DNA from 4 places in the Thomasclavelia spiroformis DSM 1552 genome. Region 1 is predicted to be linked to each of the others. Evidence: a T-box and tRNA genes for the amino acid it is inferred to sense, from the RefSeq annotation. Region 1 holds a T-box; the other regions hold tRNA genes.
The links. A T-box is a leader RNA that pairs with one kind of tRNA and senses whether it is charged. The one in region 1 lies ahead of NQ543_RS07495 (valine--tRNA ligase), so its partner is inferred to be a tRNA-Val.

Region 1 (5,858 bases):
ATCATTAAAATCTTCATTTACTTCTGGCCATGAAGCAATACAAATAGATTCTTCAAGATGTGGAATTGCTTGGAAAATTTCCTCAGTTACAAATGGCATAAATGGATGTAACATCTTTACAATAGCATTTAAAACATATACTAAAGTATTCAAACTTGCTTGTTTTTCAACTTCATTTTCACTATTTAAATGAACTTTAGTTAATTCAATATACCAAGAACAAAAATCATCCCAGATAAATTTATATAACTCTGTTCCAACATTAACAAATTCAAATTTATCCATATTAATATCTACTTCTCTAATCACTTCATTTAAGCGATTTAAAATCCACTTATCACATAAATTTAAATTGTCAAATGTTAAATCTTCATACTTCATCGATTCATCAATATTCATTAAAACAAATCTAGCGCTGTTCCAAATTTTATTAATAAAATTCCATGAAGATTCTAGCTTTTCAGGAATATAGCGTAAATCCATTCCTGGTGCCGAATTTGTTGTTAAAAAGAATCTAAGCGTATCAGCTCCATATTCATCAATAACATCCATTGGATCAACACCATTACCTAAAGACTTAGACATTTTACGTCCTTGTTCATCACGAATCAAACCATGAATCAATACATTTTCAAATGGTCTTTGATCAGTAAAGTGTAATGATTGGAAAATCATTCTACTTACCCAGAAAAAGATAATATCATAACCAGTTACTAAAGTATTAGTTGGGAAATAGCGTTTAAATAACTCACTATCTTCATTTGGCCAACCTAAAGTTGAAAATGGCCAAAGTGCACTAGAGAACCAAGTATCTAAAACATCTTCATCTTGTTTCCAATTTTCAATATCTTTAGGAGGTTGTTTACCTACATAAACTTCTCCAGTTTCTTTATGATACCAAGCAGGTACTTGATGACCCCACCATAATTGACGAGAAATACACCAATCTTCAATATTTTCCATCCATTGATTGAATGTTTTTTCAAAACGTTCTGGAACAAAATTTACTTTAGAATCTTTTAATTGATTATCTAGAGCCATCTTAGCTAGAGGTTTCATTTTTACAAACCATTGTTTAGATAAATATGGTTCAACAATAGCATTACTTCTTTCAGAATGTCCAACTTGATGCATATGTTTTTCAATATGATCAACGATTCCATTAGCTTCAAAATCAGCAACTAACGCTTTACGACATTCAAAACGATCCATTCCTTGATATTTATTTGCTAATTCATTCATTGTTCCATCATCATTCATACAAATTGGCATATCTAAATTATATTTTTTAGCTAAAGCAAAGTCATTAGGATCATGAGCTGGCGTACATTTCATAACTGCTGTTCCAAATGACATATCAATATAACTATCAGCCATAATTGGTAAAGGTTCTCCATTAGCTGGATTAATTGCCTTTTTACCTACTAAATGCGTATATCTTGTATCATCAGGGTGAACAAAAATTGCTTGATCGGCAAACATTGTTTCAGGACGGGTTGTTGCAATGACTAATTCTTCATCACTATCAACAATTTTATATTTGAAATAATACATTGCCCCTTCAATTTCTTTATGAATAACTTCAATATTACTTAATGCCGTACGTTGCATGGGATCCCAGTTAATGATTCTTTTACCTTGGTAAATCAATCCCTCATTATATAATTTAACAAATACTTCTTTAACCGCTTCACTTAATCCTTCATCTAAAGTAAAACGTTCTTTAGAATAATCAAGTGATAAACCTAATTTTTCCCATTGACTACGAATAATTGAGGCATATTCTTCTTTCCAAGACCATGCTTTTTTTAAAAATCCTTCTCTTCCTAAATCATAACGAGAAACACCTTCTTCTTGCATTCTAGCCTCTACTTTTGCTTGAGTGGCAATTCCAGCATGATCCATTCCTGGAAGCCATAAAGCATCATATCCTTGCATTCTTTTATAGCGAATGATCATATCCTGTAATGTAGTATCCCAAGCATGACCTAAATGTAATTTACCAGTTACATTAGGTGGGGGAATAACGATAGAATATGGTTTTTTGCTTGTATCACCTGCTTCAAAATATTTTTTTTCAATCCACTTACGATATTTTCCTTCTTCTACTTTATGATGATTATACTTTGGTTCTAATTGCTTTTTCATCATTTTTACCTCCATATTTTTAATAAATAAAAAAGCATCGTCATAAGGACGAATGCTCGTGGTACCACCTTACTTTGCATAATATTTATGCCTCAAAAACTTTAACGCAGTTATACGTGTTTACCTACTTAGTTTCAATAAACATGCTCCTAGGCTACCTTCAATTTCTTATTTTATCCTATTTCCACCAACAAGGACTCTCTATCAAACATCAAAACCTACTCTTCCTAATCGTTGCTAAAGACATTTTAACAAAAACCATTCCACTAGTCAATTGAAAGCTTTTTATTTAACGAAGAAATAGAATCTAAATAATATAATAAACGTGACATAACAATAATATTATTAATTTCATCATGTCCCAATTTAATAATCGGTACAACATGCAACAAACATCTAAGCAATAACTTCTCTTCTTTTAAAAGTTTTAACTTACAAAAATAACTATCCAAAATTACATCAAAATCAAAAATAAGTTCTGGTATCTTTTGATACATATTATAAATATCATAAATACATAAATTAATTTTAATATGATCAAACGAAATCAGCTTACCTTCTTTCATCATAATATGAGCATAACTAAAATTATTGTAAGTCAAACATAATCTAATTGTATCTAAATTACATACATAATCTCGATAACAATCTAATATCTCCAAGGCATTTTTCAAACAACATTCAATTTTATGATAATTTAAAACAAACATCCATCCTGTTGGACTTTTATAAATCATTGTTTCAAAATTATTCATTAACTCATTATAATAAGCTTTTCGTTCATGAATAATTCTTTCAAGATCTTCAATTTGCTGTTTAAAAAAACTTTTAGAAGCACTATAATTGAAAAAAGTTTTTGAATGCAAATAAGCCAAACATTCATAATAAAATTTTAATTTCAACTCTTTTACAATCATATTATCTTCTTTTATCCATCTACTTAAATAAAACATCTTATCTTCATAGATTGTAATTGCCTGATGATTTACATTTTTTATTACTTTTAAAAAACATTCCAAATGTAAACTTTCAATATGATCAAAAATAACTGTCAAATTACTGTTTTCAATAAACTTCAAACAAAAAAATCCTTCATTACACTTTACCTTATATACCCTTTGAGAAACCTTAATTAATCCAATAACCTTTAAACAATAGGCTTCTTCAATTATTTTACTTACATACATAAGGAATAATTAAAACATTGCCAGCAACTAGTGGTTTATCTTGATTATAATCTCTAATAATACTTTCATCAATTTCATAACGACTAGCTACATCTTCATAATTATCATTTTCTTTAACAATATACAAATAATAAGTACCAATACTATCACTAGAATCTTTAAAAATAGGTCGTGATTTGCTTGGATAAACTTTTTCTTGTAATTGTTCTTCAATTTCTTCAGTTACTGCTTTTTCTTTACTCTCTACATCCTTACTTACAACATCTTTTTTAACCGTATCATAATCACTAATTGGTTCTATTGGTCTACTTTCAGCAACTTTATTTTCTTTTTCTAATGGTTCTTTTACAATTTCATTATTTTCTAAAGCTTGTTCATCAATCATCGATTCTTTACGAATTAAATCTTCAATTTCATCAACTGTTTCTTTTTCAAACAATGAATCATCTTTAACATAACGATCTTCTCCATCAACTACCCCATGAATTCCAACTTCAATTTTTATTTGAATATTACCATCTTTAATATGATAATCAAAATCTTCTACTTTAATATTAAAATCACGCTGATCAACAATCTTATCAAAAGTCGCTAAAACATCCATATCAACATCATCATGGAATTTTTTACCATCGTTATATTCCCCCTTTACAATTAAACTTCCAATCGCCCTTACACCAACACTTTCAATCTTATAATTAATTGATTCATCAACCGATAAAGACAATAACTCTGTTAATTCATGATTCAAATCAATCCATTTTTCAAAATATATTCTTTGCATATATACCTCCCATACAAATATATGCAAAAAAATATTAGATATGAAAAAAGACAGTCAAACTGTCTAATTAAAATCAATATCACATAATTCATATATAGCATTCCATGCCTCTTCAATTCCAATTTTTTTCAAACTAGAAAAACGAATAAACTTATCCTCTTTATGGAATCCTAAAGTATTTTTTATTAACTGTTCATTTTTCTTTAAATCATTTCGTTTCAATTTATCTTCTTTAGTTGCCACAACAATTACCGGTACATTATGATGTTTAACAAACTCATACATCATCACATCATCTTTAGTTGGTTTATGACGATAATCAACTAATAAAATAAATCCTTTTAAACTAGAACGTAATTTAATATACTCATCCATTGTTTTTCCAAACTGTTTAGTTACATTATTATTTACTTTAGCATAACCATAGCCTGGAACATCAACAAAATACAATGCATCATTGACATTAAAAAAATTCAATGTTCTTGTCTTTCCAGGCGTACTAGATACTTTAGCCAAACCATTTCGATTTAACATTGCATTGATAAAACTGCTTTTCCCTACATTACTTCGTCCAGCTAAACACATTTCAGGATAAGTTTCTTGAGGCCACTGACTTTTCCAAGCGGCTGAAAGTACATATTCTGCTTTTTTTATTTTTACCATTTCTATCACCTATTTCATTGTACCATAAAATAAGAAAAGGGTTAAATTTTTTAACCCTTATTTAACAAGTGCATGTTCTAAAACTGTATCAATATGATCAGCTAATACAATTTCTAATTCTTCTCTTACAGACTCTGGGATATCTTCAATATCTTTAGCATTATCTTTAGGAATAATAATCTTTTTAATTCCTGAACGATGTGCCGAAATAGATTTTTCTTTCAATCCTCCAATTGCAAGTACATTACCTCTTAACGTAATTTCACCAGTCATTGCAACATCACTACGTACTGGTTTATTTTTTAACGCAGAGTAAATTGCTGTAGTTAATGTAACACCCGCACTAGGTCCATCTTTTTTCACCGCTCCTTCTGGAACGTGAATATGAATATCTTCTTTATCAAATTTAACATCTTCAAGACCATATTTAACTTTATTAGCTTTCATATAATCTAAAGCAATTGATGCAGATTCTTTCATAACATCACCTAGTTGTCCAGTAATTACAAACTTACCAGAACCATCAAAATGATTTACTTCAATTGGTAAGATATCACCACCAAATTGAGTATATGCCATTCCTGTAACGACACCAATTTGATCATGATCTAATTTTTTAGTATGTTCAAATGGTGCTTTACCCAAATAATTTTCAAGCTCTTTAGCAACAACAGTAATTTTGCTTTGTTTATCTTTTAAAATAATCAAAACGACTTTACGACATACTTTAGCAATTAATCTTTCTAAATCACGAACCCCAGCTTCACGAGTATAATGACGGATGATTTTCATGATTGCTTCGTCTTCAAAAGTTAATTGTTCAGATGTCAAACCATGCATACCTAATTGTTTTTTAATTAAATGATTTTTTGCAATCATTAATTTTTCTTGTTCAGTATAAGAAGAAAGCTCGATGATTTCCAAACGATCTCTAAGAGGACCAGGAATATTACCTAAATCATTAGCAGTAGCGATAAATAATACTTTTGATAAATCATAAGGTTCTTCTAAATAATTATCTGAAAATTGATTATTTTGTTCTGGATCAAGAACTTCCAACATTGCACTAGTAGGAT
Region 2 (5,858 bases), 180 kb from region 1:
ATATTCCATACCTTCTAATACATTTTTAACTTCTAAAACACCAGGTACTTCTTCCATTAAAATTTGTTCAACACCATCTTTTAATGTTTCATCAAGCATTGCACAACCTGCACAAGCTCCTAACATTTTTACATAAACGATTCCATCTTTAAAATCAACTAATTCAATATCGCCACCATCACGATTTAAATATGGACGAAGTTTATTTATAACTTTTTCTATTTCTTCGATTGTACTCATATTTTCCATTTATAACATCTCCTTATCTTTGTGTATATTTTAACACTTTAAACTAATTATTAGAACTTATAAAAGTGAATATACAATATTTTATTTATAATCTATAAAAATTGCAATAATATTAACAAATTTTATTTTCTTGATTTTTTTTGATTTTTAAAATATGAAAATTCATAATAAAAATTATTAAAATGAAATATTTTTATTCAGATTATGTTATAATATTAAAGCAAGGAGTGATTATAAATGGTCCCAAAAGTAAACCGTGGAGATATCGTTGATGTAAAAATTACGGGTATACAGCCTTATGGTGCTTTTGCAAGCTTACCAGATAATTCAACTGGATTGATTCATATTTCAGAGATATCTGATAAATTCGTCAAAAGCATTGATAGCTTTGTAAAAGTTGGTGAATTCATTAAAGTTAAAGTGATTGATTTTGATGAAGAAACCAACCACGCTAAATTAAGTTTAAAGGCCATTGATAATCGATATCGCAGGCGAAATAAACGTGTCTACTATAAAAATCCTAGACGCTCAATCGTTGAAACGCCTAATGGTTTTACACCACTAGCTAAAGCCATGGAAAAATGGCTTAAACAAGGAATTACGGAGGAAAATTAAAATGATTACATTAGATTTATCAAAAGCAAAATTAAATGAAAACTTAGAATCATACAAAGATACTGTTAAAGAAATTCATGATATGATTCATAATAAAACAGGAGCTGGTAATGATTTTTTAGGTTGGGTTGAATTACCAGAAAATTATGATAAAGCTGAAGTAGAGTTAATTAAAAAAACTGCTGCTAATTTAAAAGAAAAAACTGATGTATTACTAGTTTGTGGAATTGGTGGTTCTTATTTAGGAGCACGTGCTGCAATTGAAGCAATCAACGGTTTATATCCTAAAAATAAAGTAGAGATAATTTATGTAGGAAATACTTTTTCATCTAACTATATTAAACAAGTTGCTGAATATATTGAAGGTAAAGATTTTGCAATTAACGTCATTTCTAAATCTGGTACTACTACTGAAACATCAATTGCATTTAGAATTTTTAAAGAAATGTGTGAAGCTAAATATGGTAAAGAAGGTGCAAGAGAAAGAATCGTTGCAACAACCGATAAAGCGCGTGGAGCTTTAAAAACTTTAGCAACTGAAGAAGGTTATACGACTTTTGTAATTCCTGATGATGTAGGTGGTCGTTATTCAGTATTAACTCCAGTTGGACTATTCCCTATTGCAATGGCTGGTATTGATATTGATGAAATGTTAAAAGGTGCTAATGATGCAATGAATAAATATAGTAACCCTGATTTAGATCAAAATGATGCATATAAATATGGTGTTGCACGTCAAATTTTACACAAAGCAGGATATAGTGCTGAAATGTTTGTAACTTATGAATTACAATTAGCTATGGTTGCTGAATGGTGGAAACAATTATACGGTGAATCAGAAGGTAAAGAAGGAAAAGGTATTTTACCTACTAGTGCTACTTTTTCAACTGATTTACACTCATTAGGTCAATTTATTCAAGAAGGTTCTAAAGTATTATATGAAACAATTTTACAAATTAATGAACCAATGGGTGATATGATTATTCCAAATGATAAAGATGATTTAGATGGTTTAAACTATCTAGCTGGAAAATCTGTTGATTTTGTAAATAAAAAAGCTTGCCAAGGAACTATTGATGCCCATGTAAATACAGGTAATGTTCCAAATATTTTAATTACTTTAGATAAAATGGATGCATATAGTTTTGGTTACATGGTTTACTTCTTTGAAAAATCATGTGCAATGTCTGTATACTTATTAGGGGTTAATCCATTCAATCAACCTGGGGTTGAAGTTTATAAGAAAAACATGTTTAAATTATTAGGTAAACCTGGATATTAATAGGAAACGATCAATCTTGATCGTTTCTTTTTTATTTTTATCATTTTTTTGTTGACTTATTAAAAAGTAGATGATAATATAAATAGGCACCAAACGATGGAGGTTTAGCTCAGTTGGGAGAGCATCTGCCTTACAAGCAGAGGGTCAGCGGTTCGAGTCCGTTAACCTCCACCATTAAAATAAAAAATACGCCGGCTTAGCTCAATTGGTAGAGCAACTGACTTGTAATCAGTAGGTTGAGGGTTCAAGTCCTTTAGCCGGCACCATGATGGAGGAGTAGCGAAGTGGCTAAACGCGGCTGACTGTAACTCAGTTCCTTTCGGTTCGGTGGTTCGAATCCGCCCTCCTCCACCATCTTCTTGGGGTATAGCCAAGCGGTAAGGCAACAGACTTTGACTCTGTCATCTCCCTGGTTCGAATCCAGGTACCCCAGCCAATATGACCCGCTAGCTCAGCCGGTAGAGCATCTGACTTTTAATCAGAGGGTCAGGCGTTCGAATCGCCTGCGGGTCACCATTTCTTAAAAAATATCTTGCATATATTAATTATTTATGTTAATATAATAGAGCGATGCGGGTGTAGTTCAATGGTAGAACTTCAGCCTTCCAAGCTGACTACGTGGGTTCGATTCCCATCACCCGCTCCAATAAAAAAGCAACTCATGAACTTAAAAATGTTCATGAGTTTTTATTTTATATAAAATATCCTTTTCTATTCTAAATCTATCCAGTATCTTTGAATAATTTTATCAGCATTGACAACTTCATTTTCTAAAATACCACCATTACTAATAATAGATTTAGCTGATCCAATATTATTTTTATCACACACTAATAATACTCTTTTAATTTTGAGTTTATTACATTCTTTTAAAGCTAAATTAATCATTTTAGTAGCATACCCTTTTCTTCTTTCACTAGGTCTAACTCCATCACCGATATGACCACCATATTTTAATAAATATTCATTCAAATCATGACGAATATTAACAACACCAACCATGATATTTCTTTGATCATCAAAGCAAAAAAATGTAGAGTCAGCTACTAAATTATCATTTGCTTCTTTAATTTCTAAATTATTTAAGTAATAATCAAAGTCATGATAATCATTTTTAAAAATAGCATACGGAGAAGTATTAGCTTTAGGATGTTGTTCATTATAAGCTATCCATTCCTTCAACATATCAATTATTTGATTTTTATATTCATAAGAACCTTTAACTAATTTTAATGACATAAACTTTACCTCCTTGAATTGATATTATCAAAATAAATTCATAATTTATTAACTAAATAATATTCTTAAAATTTCCATAACATTTTCTCTGTTTTTTTCAGATGACATTATAGTTATAAGTAAATTATTATCTTTATTTAAAATAATATATTGTCCGTTAGAACCATTTCTAAATACATAACCTTCTTTTGAAATAAAAGTATAATAACCAGCACCAAGCATAGGTAACGCTACTTTTGTTTTATATACTGATGATATTTCAAATTGCAATGAACACATCATATTAATCCAATTTTTAGATATTACCTGAATGCCATTATACACTCCGTCATTTAATAATAATCTTCCTATCTTATGAAAATCTGAATGTTTTAAAAATAATCCGGTACAACCAGGACAATATTTACCGTAATCATCCCATTGGTATTTTTTTATATCTAATTTTTTAAATATGTTTTCATTAATAAAATCAGATAACTTTATTTTAAATTTTTCTTGAAAAAATACAGATAATATAAATGGTTCAACATTATTATAAACAAATTTTGTTCCTACTTGATAAGGAATATCAACATTTAATACATAATTTAAGATATTATTTATATCTAAATTCTTTTCTTTAATTTCTTTAGCAGTCATTATCATTTCTTTATAACCTGTTGTATGTGTTAATAAAGTTTTAATATCCCATTTTTTTATTTTTTCATTTTTAATATCGACTAATTTTTTTAATATTGAATAAACTTTAGTATCTAATGTTAACATCTTTTTATCAATTGCAATACCAATTGCCATTGCAACTAATAATTTAGAACAACTTCTTAATTCATGTAACTTTTCTTCAGTATAAAAAAATTTATCTATCTTTCCATCATGTTCCACAAATATACTATCAATATTTAAACAGTCTATTTTTTTAGAAAGTATAGTTATATTATTTTTTATAGCATCAATTTCTACCATAACACCCTCCTATAATAGTTAAATCATACTATACTTTATAAAAATTTACTATATACAATAAAAATATCCTTTATAGGATATTTTTATTAAAATCTTTTAATCTCATATGCAAAATAGGATAAGGATTCCCTTGTACATCTAATTCATCTCTTTTATAAACTTTAAATCCCATATATTCATAAAATCCTTTAGCTTGAGGATTTTGCTCATTTACACCAGTTCATACACTTGATAATTTTCAATTCCATATAAAAGTAATTTCTTCCCTAATCCTTTTTCTCTAAAATCAGGTGCAATAAACAACATTTCAAGTTTATTATCTTCTATTCCCATAAATGCAATTGAATCTCCATTATCATCAGTTTCAATAATCAAATGTTTTATACTATTTAATGCTTGAAACACGTACGGTTCAATATTTTCTATTTCATCTTTGGATAAAAACAAATGTGTTTCTTTTACAGAATTTTTCCATACAATTAATAACTGATTAATTAACATCTTATCACTTTTTTCAATTTTAACTTCTTTCATATAAATATATTTTTAAATTTATATCTTCATTATATTAATTGCATAATTAGTATCACAAATAATCAATAATTTAAAACTTATCATTTATTAGTTTCCCATTGTATTTTTCATATATTGAAGATCACCATACCAATATGATGCACTTGCTCCCCATCAATTAAAAAATCTGCTCCAGTAATAAATCTTCCTCGACTACTCATTAAAAACTCACACAAATCTCATACCTCATCTGGAGTTCCTGCTCTTTTTGCTGGAGCTAAAGCTAACATCTTTTTATAATTTTCTCCACGAAGTCCATTTAATTAATCATTTGCAAGTGATGTAATAATAATTCCCGATGAAATTGAGTTTACTCTAGCATTTCTTTTCCCCCACTTTATTGCCTCACCAGCAACTCTTAAAACATTACATCTTTTAGCAAGCTGATATGCATGTAATGTATCTATTTTCTTTTAATATTTCTAGATTTAATAATTCATCAGTCGGTGTTAAAGCTAACAATTCATTTTCTTCTTGACTTAATGCTTTAAGAAGATGTCCTGATTGTGAAGAAATAACAATACAACTTCCATCTTCACTAATTACTTTTCCAAATTCTTCTAACAATACTGCTGTTCCATATAAATCAACTTCTAATATTTTTTTAATTGATGTTTGACTAGGCGATACGCCTGCTGCATTAATTACATTTTTAATATTTCCATATTTCAATGCTTCCTTTATCACCTTTAAAATAGATTCTCGACTAACTAAATCAACTTGTATACTACTAGTTTCAAAACCAGCATTACATAAATCTTCTTCAACCATCTTAGCTGTTTTTAAATTTATATCACCAATAATCAAACGTTTACCTATTACAATACATCTAGCACACGCAACACCAATACTTCCTGCTCCAATTAAAACCACTACATCTTTCTTCATTTTTAATCACCTTTACCTTTCATTTTATTATATCACCTCATTTAGTGCT
Region 3 (5,858 bases), 610 kb from region 1:
TTTGTTTCGTAGCTGTCAATATATTTTCCATCAAATAAAATATTACCTTCATCATCATGATATTCTAAATTAATAGCAAGATCACCAAATTTATTTAAATCAACGTATATAACTAGCGTTATAACGCAAGGCATATAATCATCAATGTTTGCACCGGTAATAGCAATGTATGGTAATATTTGATCGATGATATATTTTCCAAAATATCCAAAATCTTCTTTAGAAACAATTAAATTTTCTTTGTCTAATATTGCTAATAATTTCTTAGTTATTTGAGACATTTCTAAGCTATAGCGATTTAAGATATTATCCTTTAAATAATAGATATATTGGTTACCGATGATTAATTCACCATCGTTTGGAATAAGTGATACTTCAAAATAATCTTCTTTATCTTCAAAGTTTATTGTAAGATTTTTTAAATCGATAGTAGTAAAAAACATATTTATATTTAAGTTCGTTAGATATGTTTCAAAAAAGTTATCAATATTGTATTGATTAATATTAATAGAGCGATTGCGTTCTATTTCATCAATAAATTCACTATTGTCTTTAATGAAATCAATTTGTTTTAAAGCATCTTGGCTAAAAGATTTATAGTTGTGATCAGTAATCAATTTACTACCGTAATTATGGGTTCTTTGATAACGAAGATCAGTAATGAATTCTTTTAGATTTTTAATTAAATATGTTTTTATGTTACCAATACGATAGTTTATTAAGATGCGATTAAAAGAGTATGTAATATTAGGGATTAATTCAATAGGTAAATTGTTAGTTATATTGTTTTCTTTTTTTTCTAAATAATTTTGAATGAGCTGTTTTGATTCATTAAATTTTGCTTGAATCATTTTTTCTTCTTTTATACGCTCAAATTCTTCGAATTTAGCTTTATAATCAATTTTTTGATTAAATTGAAAGGGAATATCGGACATATCTAAACTGTAAAATTTTAATAATAAAACCCCAATATGACCACATGCTAATTCATTATCATGGCAATTAGGGCAACTACACTCAAAAGAAATTATTTTTCCGCTTGTATCAACAATAATATGGCTAGTAGTAGTACGACCATATATTTCAACGTTACCATCGATATGATATTCATTATTATATTTTATGACGGACATGTTTATAATGGTGTTATCTTTATAATAATTATGAGCGGTTTTCCAGTTTTTTTCATTAAATATTCTATTTATTTCATCATCTTTTATATACATGTTCTTTTTCCTCCAATGATTTATTATATCATTATTTCTATGATTACCAAAGAAAAAAAGTTTAATTATTTCAGAATTAAAAAAAACACCATTGGGTGTTAATTTAAATCATATTTTTCCTTTATGTGTTCCAATAAACTAAGACAACCTTCAAAAATATCATCATATGTTTCATCAAAATTATGTGTATACCATGGATCAGCGATATCATGAGGGTTATCTGTAAAATCAAGTAAACGAGAGATTTTATTTAATGGATCATTTTTCACGATTTTAAGAATATTTGTTATATTTTTAGTTTCCATTGCAATAATATAATCATATTTATCATAATCACTTTGTGTAAGAGGAATAGAAGTTTTATTTTCTGTTGAAATATTATATTGAGCAAGTTTGTTTTTTGTTCCAGGGTGAACAGGATTGCCATATTCTTCTTTGCTTGTTGCAGCAGATTGAATATAAAAATTGTTTTCTAGGCGATGTTTTTTTACTAAGTCTTTAAATATAAACTCTGCCATCGGTGAACGACAAATATTTCCTAAACATACAAATAATATTTTTATCATTGTTAACCTCCGTCTATTAAAAAAGATGAACTTTCGTTCATCTTGATTATCTAAATGGTGACCCGCAGGCGATTCGAACGCCTGACCCTCTGATTAAAAGTCAGATGCTCTACCGGCTGAGCTAGCGGGTCATATACATCATTGATGCCATATAAAAATAGCATATTTTTATTTAGATGTAAAGTATTATTTAAAAAAATAATAATAATTTTTGCTTATTATGTGAGATATTGTTATAATTTTGGTATAGGAAATGGTGTTGTGATGATTATTTAAGAGAAAGCTATAATATAAAAATATGATAATTAAGGAGGTAAATAAAATAATTAGGAAATAATCATTTTAAAATACACCATATATTGGAGGGAAGAATATGAAAAAAATTATGAAATTATTGACAGTGTTTGCAATTTCTTTAGCACTGACAGGGTGTATGAAAATTCATTATCAAATTAATATAATTGATAAAGATAATGTAGATGCCAGTATGAAAATCTTGTATTCTAAAGAAATGATGGATACATATGGAATGACTCAAGAAGATATTAAGTCACAAATGGAAACTGAAGATGGTTTAAAAGGTTGGGAATTAAAAGATGTTAGTGAAAAAATTGATGGGGAAGAATATGTTGGATTTAATGCTGTTGCTCCAGAAAGTATAACTAAAGATATTTTAGATTGTTTAACTGTCGAAAATAATACATACACTTTAAAAATAGAAGGTGATGACCTTGGTGAAAGTGTAGATACTGAAGATTTTGAAGATCAACTTGGTTATTCAATCGATAAGTTAGAAGAAATGGGACTAGAAATAGGTATTAAGATTACAATGCCTGGAAAAATTAAAAGTAGTACAGTAGGAACGATTGAAGGTAACATGGTTGATATTGGCTTAATGGACTTACAAAATGCTACTAATGAAATAACTGTTGTTTCCAAAGAATCCACAGCTACTGCTAGTAATACCGGTATAGTTATTGGCGGAATTGTTGTAGTAATATTAATTGCTGGTGGTTTATATTTTTATAAAAATAAAAAAAAGAAAAATGATAATATAGAAGATAATGAAATCAGTGAAGAGATATAAATATAAGAAGTAAGATATCAATGAAAACAAGTTTGAAAGGTGTATTTGGTAATACATTTTAACAAACTTGTTTTTATTTTAAGTAAGTATTTAATCAAATAATGGAGATAAAAATAATATAATGAAAAAAAATAAAAAAAATTTAAAAAAAGTATTGCATATATGTAACGATAATGATATTATATTAGGGCACCAAGTTGCTTGAATAGCTCAGTTGGTAGAGCAATCGGCTGTTAACCGATCGGTCGTAGGTTCGAGTCCTACTTCAAGCGCCATGGCCTGTTGGAGAAACGGTTAACTCACATGCCTTTCACGCATGCATTCACGGGTTCGAATCCCGTACAGGTCACCATTTGGAGGTTTAGCTCAGTTGGGAGAGCATCTGCCTTACAAGCAGAGGGTCAGCGGTTCGAGTCCGTTAACCTCCACCATTAAATAAATAAGCCGGCTTAGCTCAATTGGTAGAGCAACTGACTTGTAATCAGTAGGTTGAGGGTTCAAGTCCTTTAGCCGGCACCATTTTATATGCGGGTGTGGCGGAACTGGCAGACGCACTAGACTTAGGATCTAGCGCCTTCGGCGTGCAGGTTCGATTCCTGTCACCCGCACCATTTTTTTATTTGTATTTAAACGATGAGTATTTTATCTTATCGTTTTTTTTATTTTTTATAAAGTAATTTCATTGTTCAATTATTTTTTTAATTAATATTAACAAAAGAACTATTGCATAGTTATAAATAAAATATCCCATACTAAAGATTGAAATATAATTAATATTATCATGTATATAATAAAAAATTCTAATTTAGTTTTTACTTAATTATTAATTTTTATGAAAATTAAATTATGTAGATAGGAGGGTGAATCAATGGTTAATAAAAAGGCACAAAAAATTATTAAAGGAAGTATTAGTAGTTTAGCGACAGTATCAATATTAAACATTGGTTCAATTTATCCAAATAATATTTTAGAAAATGAAGAAAGTAATGATAAAAATACTGCAGTTATTGAAGATAAACTTACTACATCAAAAAAGGATGATAAAGATAAAATAAATATTAAAAGTGAAAATCAATTTAATTTAACGAATGGACAGGTTATTAATAAAAGTTATCAAGTTATTGCTGCTGGAAATAATTTAATAATTGATGGAAAAGACGTTAGTAATAATAGTGTTAAATCAATTAATGGAAATGCAAAGCTTGTTTTTGAAACAACTCAAACTGATGTTTTCTTTAAAAATACAGTTGCAATTGATAATGAAATAATTGGTATTTTTAATGAAGGAACATATAGTAAATGGCATACTTATACATATGATATTAATGCCAAATATTTTGATAGTGAAAAAAAGACATTAACAATAGCTTTTCATGCGGGAAATAAAGCTAATGCTTTAGAACATAATATTGAAAATAATGATGATTTTTTATTAAAGAATATTCATATGATTTTACCTGATGGAACAACTTTAAAAGTTGCAAAGTATCAAGGAATATATAGTAGTGAAATAGATAAGCAAAGCGAAGATAAGTGGTCAGTGAATACATTAAACGATATTACGTCAAAAAGTAAAATTGAAATGGGAGATGAAAAAAATAGAATTGAAATACTTTATGTAACATTTAAATTAGAAAATCATAATTTTAATGCTTTACGTTATGACTTAGATACAACATTATTAACTGATGGTAAACATCTTATTATTAGTGGTAATAATAGTGTTGAAATAATAAGTGATAATACTGCTCCAGTAATTGAAACTAATATGATCGATGGGCAAATATATCATAATGGTATAATTGAAGCTAGAGCTTATGATACAATTAGTAATGAATGTCAGTTAGTTGCTACACTGGATGGAAAAGCGATTGAATTACCATATAGTTTTCGTTCGTTACAAATGGAACCAGGTGAACATGTTTTATCATTATCAGCTGATGATGCTGTGGGTAATGTTCAAACCAAGATAATTAAATTTGTTACTTTTACAGAACAAGCATCAATTAATGAGGATATAAAACCAATAAATGGAACAACGATTAAAGGAGATCCTACTTTTTATTTAACGGCTACAGACCCAACTAATGATTTAATGAATGTTTTTTTTAAGCGTGGAGAACGTTATATAAAAGGTGATAGTAATATTGTTGAGGATAGTGGTATTAGTCAAATAGCGGGTTCAAATGATAAGTCTTTAAAAAATGATTCTAAAAATGGTTTTCCTTTTTGCCAATTTGATTTAAAAATAAATGATAACATCAATGATGATGCAATGGTTAAAATTGAATGGAAAGGTAATTCAAATAATCAAAAAACATATATGTATGTATATAACTATAAAAGTAATAACTGGGACAAATTAAATACATCAATGACATTTAAAGATGGGATGATGGAAATTGTTGGTGAGATAAGTTTAAAAGAGCATTTATTGGATAATGTGCTTAAAATAATGATTCAAAATGGAGAAGGGTATACACCTAATCAATATGATTATAATAATCAAACAAATACTTTAAATATTGATGATACGACACGCTCTAATTATGATTTTACTTTTGCTATTGAAAGTGATACGCAATATTATAATAAAAATATTAATGATAATTATAAGCACCAATTAAATATTCATAAGTGGTTGGTTGCTAATCGTGAACGTATGAATATTCAATATTTATTTCATGATGGAGATATTATTGATGATAAAGATCAAGAAATTCAATGGATAAATGCAAATAATGCTTATAAGATATTGGATGATGCTAATTTTCCATATGGCATTTTAGCTGGTAATCATGATGTAGGGCATTTAAGTAATGACTATACTAATTTTTATAAATATTTTGGAAAATCACGTTATGTTCAAAATCCATGGTATGGAGAAAGTTATAAGAATAATAAAGGACACTATGATTTAATAACTGTAGGTGGGATAGATTTCATTATGCTTTATATGGGGTGGGGTATTGATAATGA
Region 4 (5,858 bases), 550 kb from region 1:
TGATTATTTTTTTAGCAATATTATCAGGAGCAAATTCATAATCTAAAAATTCCATTTCAAAAACACCTTGCCCTTGGGTAATAGATCTTAAATCAACAGCATAATTCATAACTTCACTCATTGGTGCTTCGGCAATTATCTTTACTAAGCCGTCATTTAAAATATCGCTACCAATAACCCGAGCACGTTTAGTATTAAAATTGCTCATAATATCTCCTGTATATTCTTCATCAACGATTACCTTCATTTTCATATATGGTTCAAGCAATGCGGGATTTGCCTTTGGGATAGCTTCTTTAAAACACATTGAAGTAGCAGTTTTAAATGCCATCTCTGATGAATCAACATTATGATATGAACCATCAATTAATGTAGCTTTAATTCCTAAAACAGGATATTTAGCTAAAACACCAGTTTTAACGCTTTCTGCTAATCCTTTTTCAACGGCAGGAAAGTATGTTTTTGGAATAGCACCACCAAATATTTTTTCTTCAAAAATATAAGGTTTAGTGTAATCGTGTGATGGTTCGAAAGTAATTTCTACTTCACCAAATTGACCATGACCACCTGATTGCTTTTTATAACGAGTTCTTTGGGTGACACTTTTTCTAATTGTTTCACGATATGGTATTTTGATATCTTCATATGTGGCATCAACTTTAAATTTATTTTTTAATTTTGATAATAAAACATCTAAATGAATATCACCAATACCATATATACATTGTTGCTTTGTTTCGTAGTTAGGTTTAAATTGTAATGTTGGATCTTCTTCTAATAATTTATTAATAGCATTAGTGATCTTTTCTTCGTTGCTTTTACCAACTGGAACAATTGATTTGCCATAATATGGTGTAGAAAAATTAATTTCAGGAACAATTATCTGGTATCCAGCCATGCATAAAGTATCATTGGTTTTAGAAAAATTAAATTTTGTAACAGCACCAATATCTCCAGCATGTAAGCAATCTACTTCAATTAATTTTTTTCCTATTGGTTGATATAGTTTGGTAATCTTTTCAACTTCTTTACGCTTTACATTATATATCGATGTACCGCTGTATATAGTTCCTGTGATAACTTTAAATAAAGAAGTACGTCCAATAAATGGATCGGCAATTGTTTTAAAGATAAAAATACTACCAGGTAATTTTTCATCATAACCAATAATTTCTTCTTCGTTTTTATCGACATTTTCAACGATTAGTGAATTGCTCATATCGCCTGCGGCACTAAAAAAGGCAACCATAGAATTTAAAATTATTTGAATACCGATTTGATCTGTACCACATAAAACAGGAATTAAAGTTTTTTCAATAACACCTTTACGCAAAGCTAAAGAAATTTCTTCTTTAGTAAAGGGTTCTTCATTAATATATTTTTCTAATAATTCATCACTTGTATTGGCAACGGCTTCATCAATCATTTCTTTAATTGGAGTAACTTGATCCATCAATTCTTCAGGAATATCCATAGGCTTAGTTTGGGTACCTTCAAAAATACGTCCTTCCATTTTCGCAACATTAATATATCCAATCATTTTATTATTATCCATAATTGGTACTTGAATAGGGGCAATAGCCTTACCATAAGTATCTTTTAATTGTTGTAATTTAGTTGCATAATCACTATTAGGATTGTCTAAACCATTAATATAAATTATTTTAGCTTTATCTTTAGCTTTATACATAGCTTGTTTAGTTCCAGCGTTAATGCCAGATGATGAAGGAACAATTATTAAAGCAGATTCACATACACTTAAAGCAGATTCACATTCACCAGTAAAATCAAAAGTACCAGGAACGTCAATTAAATTAATTTTACAGTTATTCCATTCAACTGGAATAACAGAAAGATTAACAGAAGATTTACGAGAAATTTCTTCACTGCTATAATCACTAAGTGTATTTCCGCTATTAACATTGCCGATATGATCAATTAGGCCGCTACGATACGCCATCGCTTCGACAATGCTTGTTTTACCGCAACCGGAATGTCCTAACACGGCAACATTTCCAATTTCATTTGCATGATAAGTTCTCATTAAAATAACCACCTTTCTGTAATTGAACTTTATAATATAATTTTATCATATCTTTAAACAAAAGAGCATTAATATAGTAATAAAAAGATAACGCTTACATGAAAAAATTATTTGTAAGTAAATAATATTAATTAGTGTTTTTTAGATGATAATCAGTTTTATTGATAAAATTATATTTTATAAAATTAAATGTATTATTGGGGTAAAAGTTGAAGTTTTTTAGAAAAAATAAAAAATTTAAACTTTTTGTTGAAAAAATTTAATAGTTATGATAATATAGTTCTTGCTTGAGCCAATGAATATTTTGTGATTGAAAAATCCAAAAATAAATTTGGTGAAAAAAGTAGTTGACTTGTTGATATAGATATGATATATTAATTAAGCAAGATTTATGGAGGTTTAGCTCAGTTGGGAGAGCATCTGCCTTACAAGCAGAGGGTCAGCGGTTCGAGTCCGTTAACCTCCACCATTAAAATAAAAAATACGCCGGCTTAGCTCAATTGGTAGAGCAACTGACTTGTAATCAGTAGGTTGAGGGTTCAAGTCCTTTAGCCGGCACCATGATGGAGGAGTAGCGAAGTGGCTAAACGCGGCTGACTGTAACTCAGTTCCTTTCGGTTCGGTGGTTCGAATCCGCCCTCCTCCACCATCTTCTTGGGGTATAGCCAAGCGGTAAGGCAACAGACTTTGACTCTGTCATCTCCCTGGTTCGAATCCAGGTACCCCAGCCAATATGACCCGCTAGCTCAGCCGGTAGAGCATCTGACTTTTAATCAGAGGGTCAGGCGTTCGAATCGCCTGCGGGTCACCATTTCTTATAAATTGCCCAGGTGGCGAAACTGGTAGACGCACAGGACTTAAAATCCTGCGGACCTTAAAATCCGTGCCGGTTCGATTCCGGCCCTGGGCACCATTCTTGCGGGTGTAGTTCAATGGTAGAACTTCAGCCTTCCAAGCTGACTACGTGGGTTCGATTCCCATCACCCGCTCCATATTTTAAGTGCAATATGATGACATATGTTTATGTCATCTTTTTTTATAATAATAGATTTAAGTGCTTTCTATAAAGTTAAAATATATATATTATGATTTGGGTTAGAAAAATATGATTCCCTGATTTTCTTACCATAACCATTTATATCAAGAGGACGGTTTTAAATTTGTAACATTCATAAAATTTTTCTTTACTACTAACAGATATTAAATTAGTGCATTAACTTTCTCTTTTTAAAGTATCTTTTCAAATTAATGTTGTTTTTTTAGAACATTAAATAAAAGAGGTTCTATATTATAGGAGTATAAGTGATAAAAGTGTAAAATCAGTTAATTTATTATTGTTGTTTATATAAAATTCATATCTTTGTATAATATTAATATAAAAGAGGTGTAAATAATGGCAAAAAGATTTGAATTTGATGATACTACAGAAGTGGAAGATATTATTTATGAAGATGATTTAAATGAAGATGGAAGTGAAGATAAATCTAAAAAAGACAATAAACAAAAGCGAGCAAAGAAAAAGAAAGTAACAAAAACTAAAAGAAAGAATAAAACTAAAGTTAAAACAAAAGTAAAAAAAGAAAAGAAAGGTCGTTCAGTATTTTCGACATTAATCATATTTTTGTTGATTTTAATTGTTATAGCAGGAATTTGTGTTGGTGGCTATTTTGCTTATGAATATTATCAAGATCAACAAGCACAAATTAATGAATTACAAGAGCAGATAGATGAAAGCAATAAAAATGAAGATAATGATAAAGAATCTCAAAAATCTTCTGAGGCAGATGATAAAAATAAAGCTACTGATAAAAAAACTGATGAGAGTGATCAAACTAATGAATCTAATGATAAACCAATTGAAGATAATGGAATAGAAGATTCTAATGATATTCCTTTAGATGAAGGGGATGTTAATACTGGAAACGAGTCGAATCAATAAGTGCTGATTATATCAGTGCTTTTTTGTTTTGGGATTAAAAGGATGATATTTGTGTATATAGATGAGTAAAATTATTGAAAAAAATTTTTAAAATTTTTAAAAAAATGCTTGCATTAATTTAATATAAATGTTATTATACATGAGCAGTAGTCGTTAAGGGCTCTGCTAAAAAGGAGATGCGGGTGTAGTTCAATGGTAGAACTTCAGCCTTCCAAGCTGACTACGTGGGTTCGATTCCCATCACCCGCTCCATTTGCTTGAATAGCTCAGTTGGTAGAGCAATCGGCTGTTAACCGATCGGTCGTAGGTTCGAGTCCTACTTCAAGCGCCATGGCCTGTTGGAGAAACGGTTAACTCACATGCCTTTCACGCATGCATTCACGGGTTCGAATCCCGTACAGGTCACCATTAGAAAATTAATCCAAGAGTTATCTTGGATTTTTTATTTATATATTATTTTGTTAGTATTATATGACAAAGCCCCATGTATTGGTTGATTAAATTACCGGAAATATATTTTAATATTTTAATTTGATTATCTGGAAATTTATTGTTATAAGAATTTAGATGAAAAATGCGATATGCATTTTCAGTGTATTTTAAAAGCCACATAGTTGATTGTTTAAAATTACCATGAAATTCTGGTTTTTCAAGTAATGGAAAGAAACTGGTAGTGTTCAGTTCTTGATAAAGTTTATCAAGAAAAGTTGCGTTATTTTTACAATCAGATGAATAGTTATGCAATTGATTTTTAACTGTTTCATTGGGGGCAATAGTAAGAATTAAATCGTAGTTAGCAGCAAGATATAATAGATTGTAAATTAAATTTTTTATCATTGTAATGTCCATTTTATCACCTAGTATAGTCTATGCTTAAATTATAAAAAGATGATATATTAAATATGAAAGGTGGTATGTAAGATGTCATATCAAATTATTAAAACTTTGGTATATGTTATTTCAGTAATGCTTTCGATGTGGGGCCTTAGTTGTTTTAATTTTGATAATGTGATTAGAAAAACTAAACTTCGAGAGTTTTATTTATTTTTTTTGATTGCATCATTGGTATTAGGTTATTTATTAGGTTCTTTTATTTTAGAGTTTACGTCAATTCATTTTTAACATATAAATAAGTTTTTTTCATATATTTTAGATGAGGTAAATATATGAAAGAGATAAGTGTGAAGTTTGGAATTGTTTTTTTAATAGTAATTATTTTTTTATCAATGGGTCAGTCTCAAGGTAATAAAGAAGATGACGAAGTTATTAAAGAAGTAAAAAAAGAAGAAAATGTTAAAGTTGCAGTTACTGTTAATGATGATGTTAATTATGTAGATTTAGATGAATATCTTTTGGGAGTAGTTGCAGGTGAAATGCCTGCTAATTTTGAAAAAGAGGCATTAAAGGCTCAAGTTGTAGCTAGTCGAACATACGTTTATAATCGTAATTTAAGTGTGGATAATACTACAAATACCCAAGTTTATTTAGATGATAGTGAAATGAAGAAAAAATGGGGCGATAATTATAATGAATATTATGAAAAAATCAAAAGTGCTGTTGCAGAAACTAAAAACGAAGTAATGATGTATCAAGGTGATTATATTTCTGCACTGTTTTTTTCTTCGAGTAATGGTTATACTGAAAATGTAGAAGATTATTTTGATTCTAGTGCTTTACCTTATTTAAGAAGTGTTGATAGTCATTGGGATTTGACTATTGATCCTAAAAACACAAGACAAATGACATTTACTAAAAGTGAATTAGAAAGTAAGTTTAGTTGTGAAAATTTGGATTTTAATATTATTGCATACAAAAAAAGTGGTCGTGTTGAGACTTTGAGTGTTGGTGGCAAAAATTATAGTGGACGTGAAGTTA

Region 2: it has a tRNA-Val gene. The T-box ahead of NQ543_RS07495 (valine--tRNA ligase) is inferred to sense a tRNA for this amino acid. The anticodon was not compared.
Region 3: it has a tRNA-Val gene. The T-box ahead of NQ543_RS07495 (valine--tRNA ligase) is inferred to sense a tRNA for this amino acid. The anticodon was not compared.
Region 4: it has a tRNA-Val gene. The T-box ahead of NQ543_RS07495 (valine--tRNA ligase) is inferred to sense a tRNA for this amino acid. The anticodon was not compared.

The regions. Positions count from the first base shown of each region.
Region 1 is NZ_CP102275.1:1,577,493-1,583,350, forward strand. It holds gene NQ543_RS07495 (valine--tRNA ligase) at 1-2,148, opposite strand, end outside; T-box leader at 2,190-2,392, opposite strand; gene NQ543_RS07500 (hypothetical protein) at 2,415-3,227, opposite strand; gene NQ543_RS07505 (LysM peptidoglycan-binding domain-containing protein) at 3,322-4,119, opposite strand; gene yihA (ribosome biogenesis GTP-binding protein YihA/YsxC) at 4,183-4,782, opposite strand; gene lon (endopeptidase La) at 4,840-5,858, opposite strand, start outside.
Region 2 is NZ_CP102275.1:1,759,582-1,765,439, forward strand. It holds gene NQ543_RS08485 (NifU family protein) at 1-249, opposite strand, end outside; gene NQ543_RS08490 (CvfD/Ygs/GSP13 family RNA-binding post-transcriptional regulator) at 487-864, shown strand; gene NQ543_RS08495 (glucose-6-phosphate isomerase) at 866-2,146, shown strand; tRNA gene NQ543_RS08500 (tRNA-Val) at 2,245-2,320, shown strand; tRNA gene NQ543_RS08505 (tRNA-Thr) at 2,337-2,412, shown strand; tRNA gene NQ543_RS08510 (tRNA-Tyr) at 2,417-2,500, shown strand; tRNA gene NQ543_RS08515 (tRNA-Gln) at 2,507-2,582, shown strand; tRNA gene NQ543_RS08520 (tRNA-Lys) at 2,587-2,662, shown strand; tRNA gene NQ543_RS08525 (tRNA-Gly) at 2,719-2,792, shown strand; gene NQ543_RS08530 (GNAT family N-acetyltransferase) at 2,858-3,385, opposite strand; gene NQ543_RS08535 (serine hydrolase domain-containing protein) at 3,434-4,348, opposite strand; gene NQ543_RS08540 (GNAT family protein) at 4,559-4,882, opposite strand; gene NQ543_RS08545 (SDR family NAD(P)-dependent oxidoreductase) at 5,297-5,809, opposite strand.
Region 3 is NZ_CP102275.1:2,192,232-2,198,089, reverse strand. It holds gene NQ543_RS10440 (DEAD/DEAH box helicase) at 1-1,226, opposite strand, end outside; gene NQ543_RS10435 (low molecular weight protein-tyrosine-phosphatase) at 1,325-1,792, opposite strand; tRNA gene NQ543_RS10430 (tRNA-Lys) at 1,848-1,923, opposite strand; gene NQ543_RS10425 (LPXTG cell wall anchor domain-containing protein) at 2,166-2,879, shown strand; tRNA gene NQ543_RS10420 (tRNA-Asn) at 3,079-3,154, shown strand; tRNA gene NQ543_RS10415 (tRNA-Glu) at 3,156-3,231, shown strand; tRNA gene NQ543_RS10410 (tRNA-Val) at 3,235-3,310, shown strand; tRNA gene NQ543_RS10405 (tRNA-Thr) at 3,323-3,398, shown strand; tRNA gene NQ543_RS10400 (tRNA-Leu) at 3,407-3,490, shown strand; gene NQ543_RS10395 (immunoglobulin-like domain-containing protein) at 3,748-5,858, shown strand, end outside.
Region 4 is NZ_CP102275.1:2,128,039-2,133,896, reverse strand. It holds gene NQ543_RS10140 (elongation factor G) at 1-2,044, opposite strand, end outside; tRNA gene NQ543_RS10135 (tRNA-Val) at 2,438-2,513, shown strand; tRNA gene NQ543_RS10130 (tRNA-Thr) at 2,530-2,605, shown strand; tRNA gene NQ543_RS10125 (tRNA-Tyr) at 2,610-2,693, shown strand; tRNA gene NQ543_RS10120 (tRNA-Gln) at 2,700-2,775, shown strand; tRNA gene NQ543_RS10115 (tRNA-Lys) at 2,780-2,855, shown strand; tRNA gene NQ543_RS10110 (tRNA-Leu) at 2,869-2,957, shown strand; tRNA gene NQ543_RS10105 (tRNA-Gly) at 2,963-3,036, shown strand; gene NQ543_RS10100 (DUF2371 domain-containing protein) at 3,438-3,983, shown strand; tRNA gene NQ543_RS10095 (tRNA-Gly) at 4,162-4,235, shown strand; tRNA gene NQ543_RS10090 (tRNA-Asn) at 4,239-4,314, shown strand; tRNA gene NQ543_RS10085 (tRNA-Glu) at 4,316-4,391, shown strand; gene NQ543_RS10080 (hypothetical protein) at 4,437-4,832, opposite strand; gene NQ543_RS10075 (DUF1146 domain-containing protein) at 4,905-5,105, shown strand; gene spoIID (stage II sporulation protein D) at 5,150-5,858, shown strand, end outside.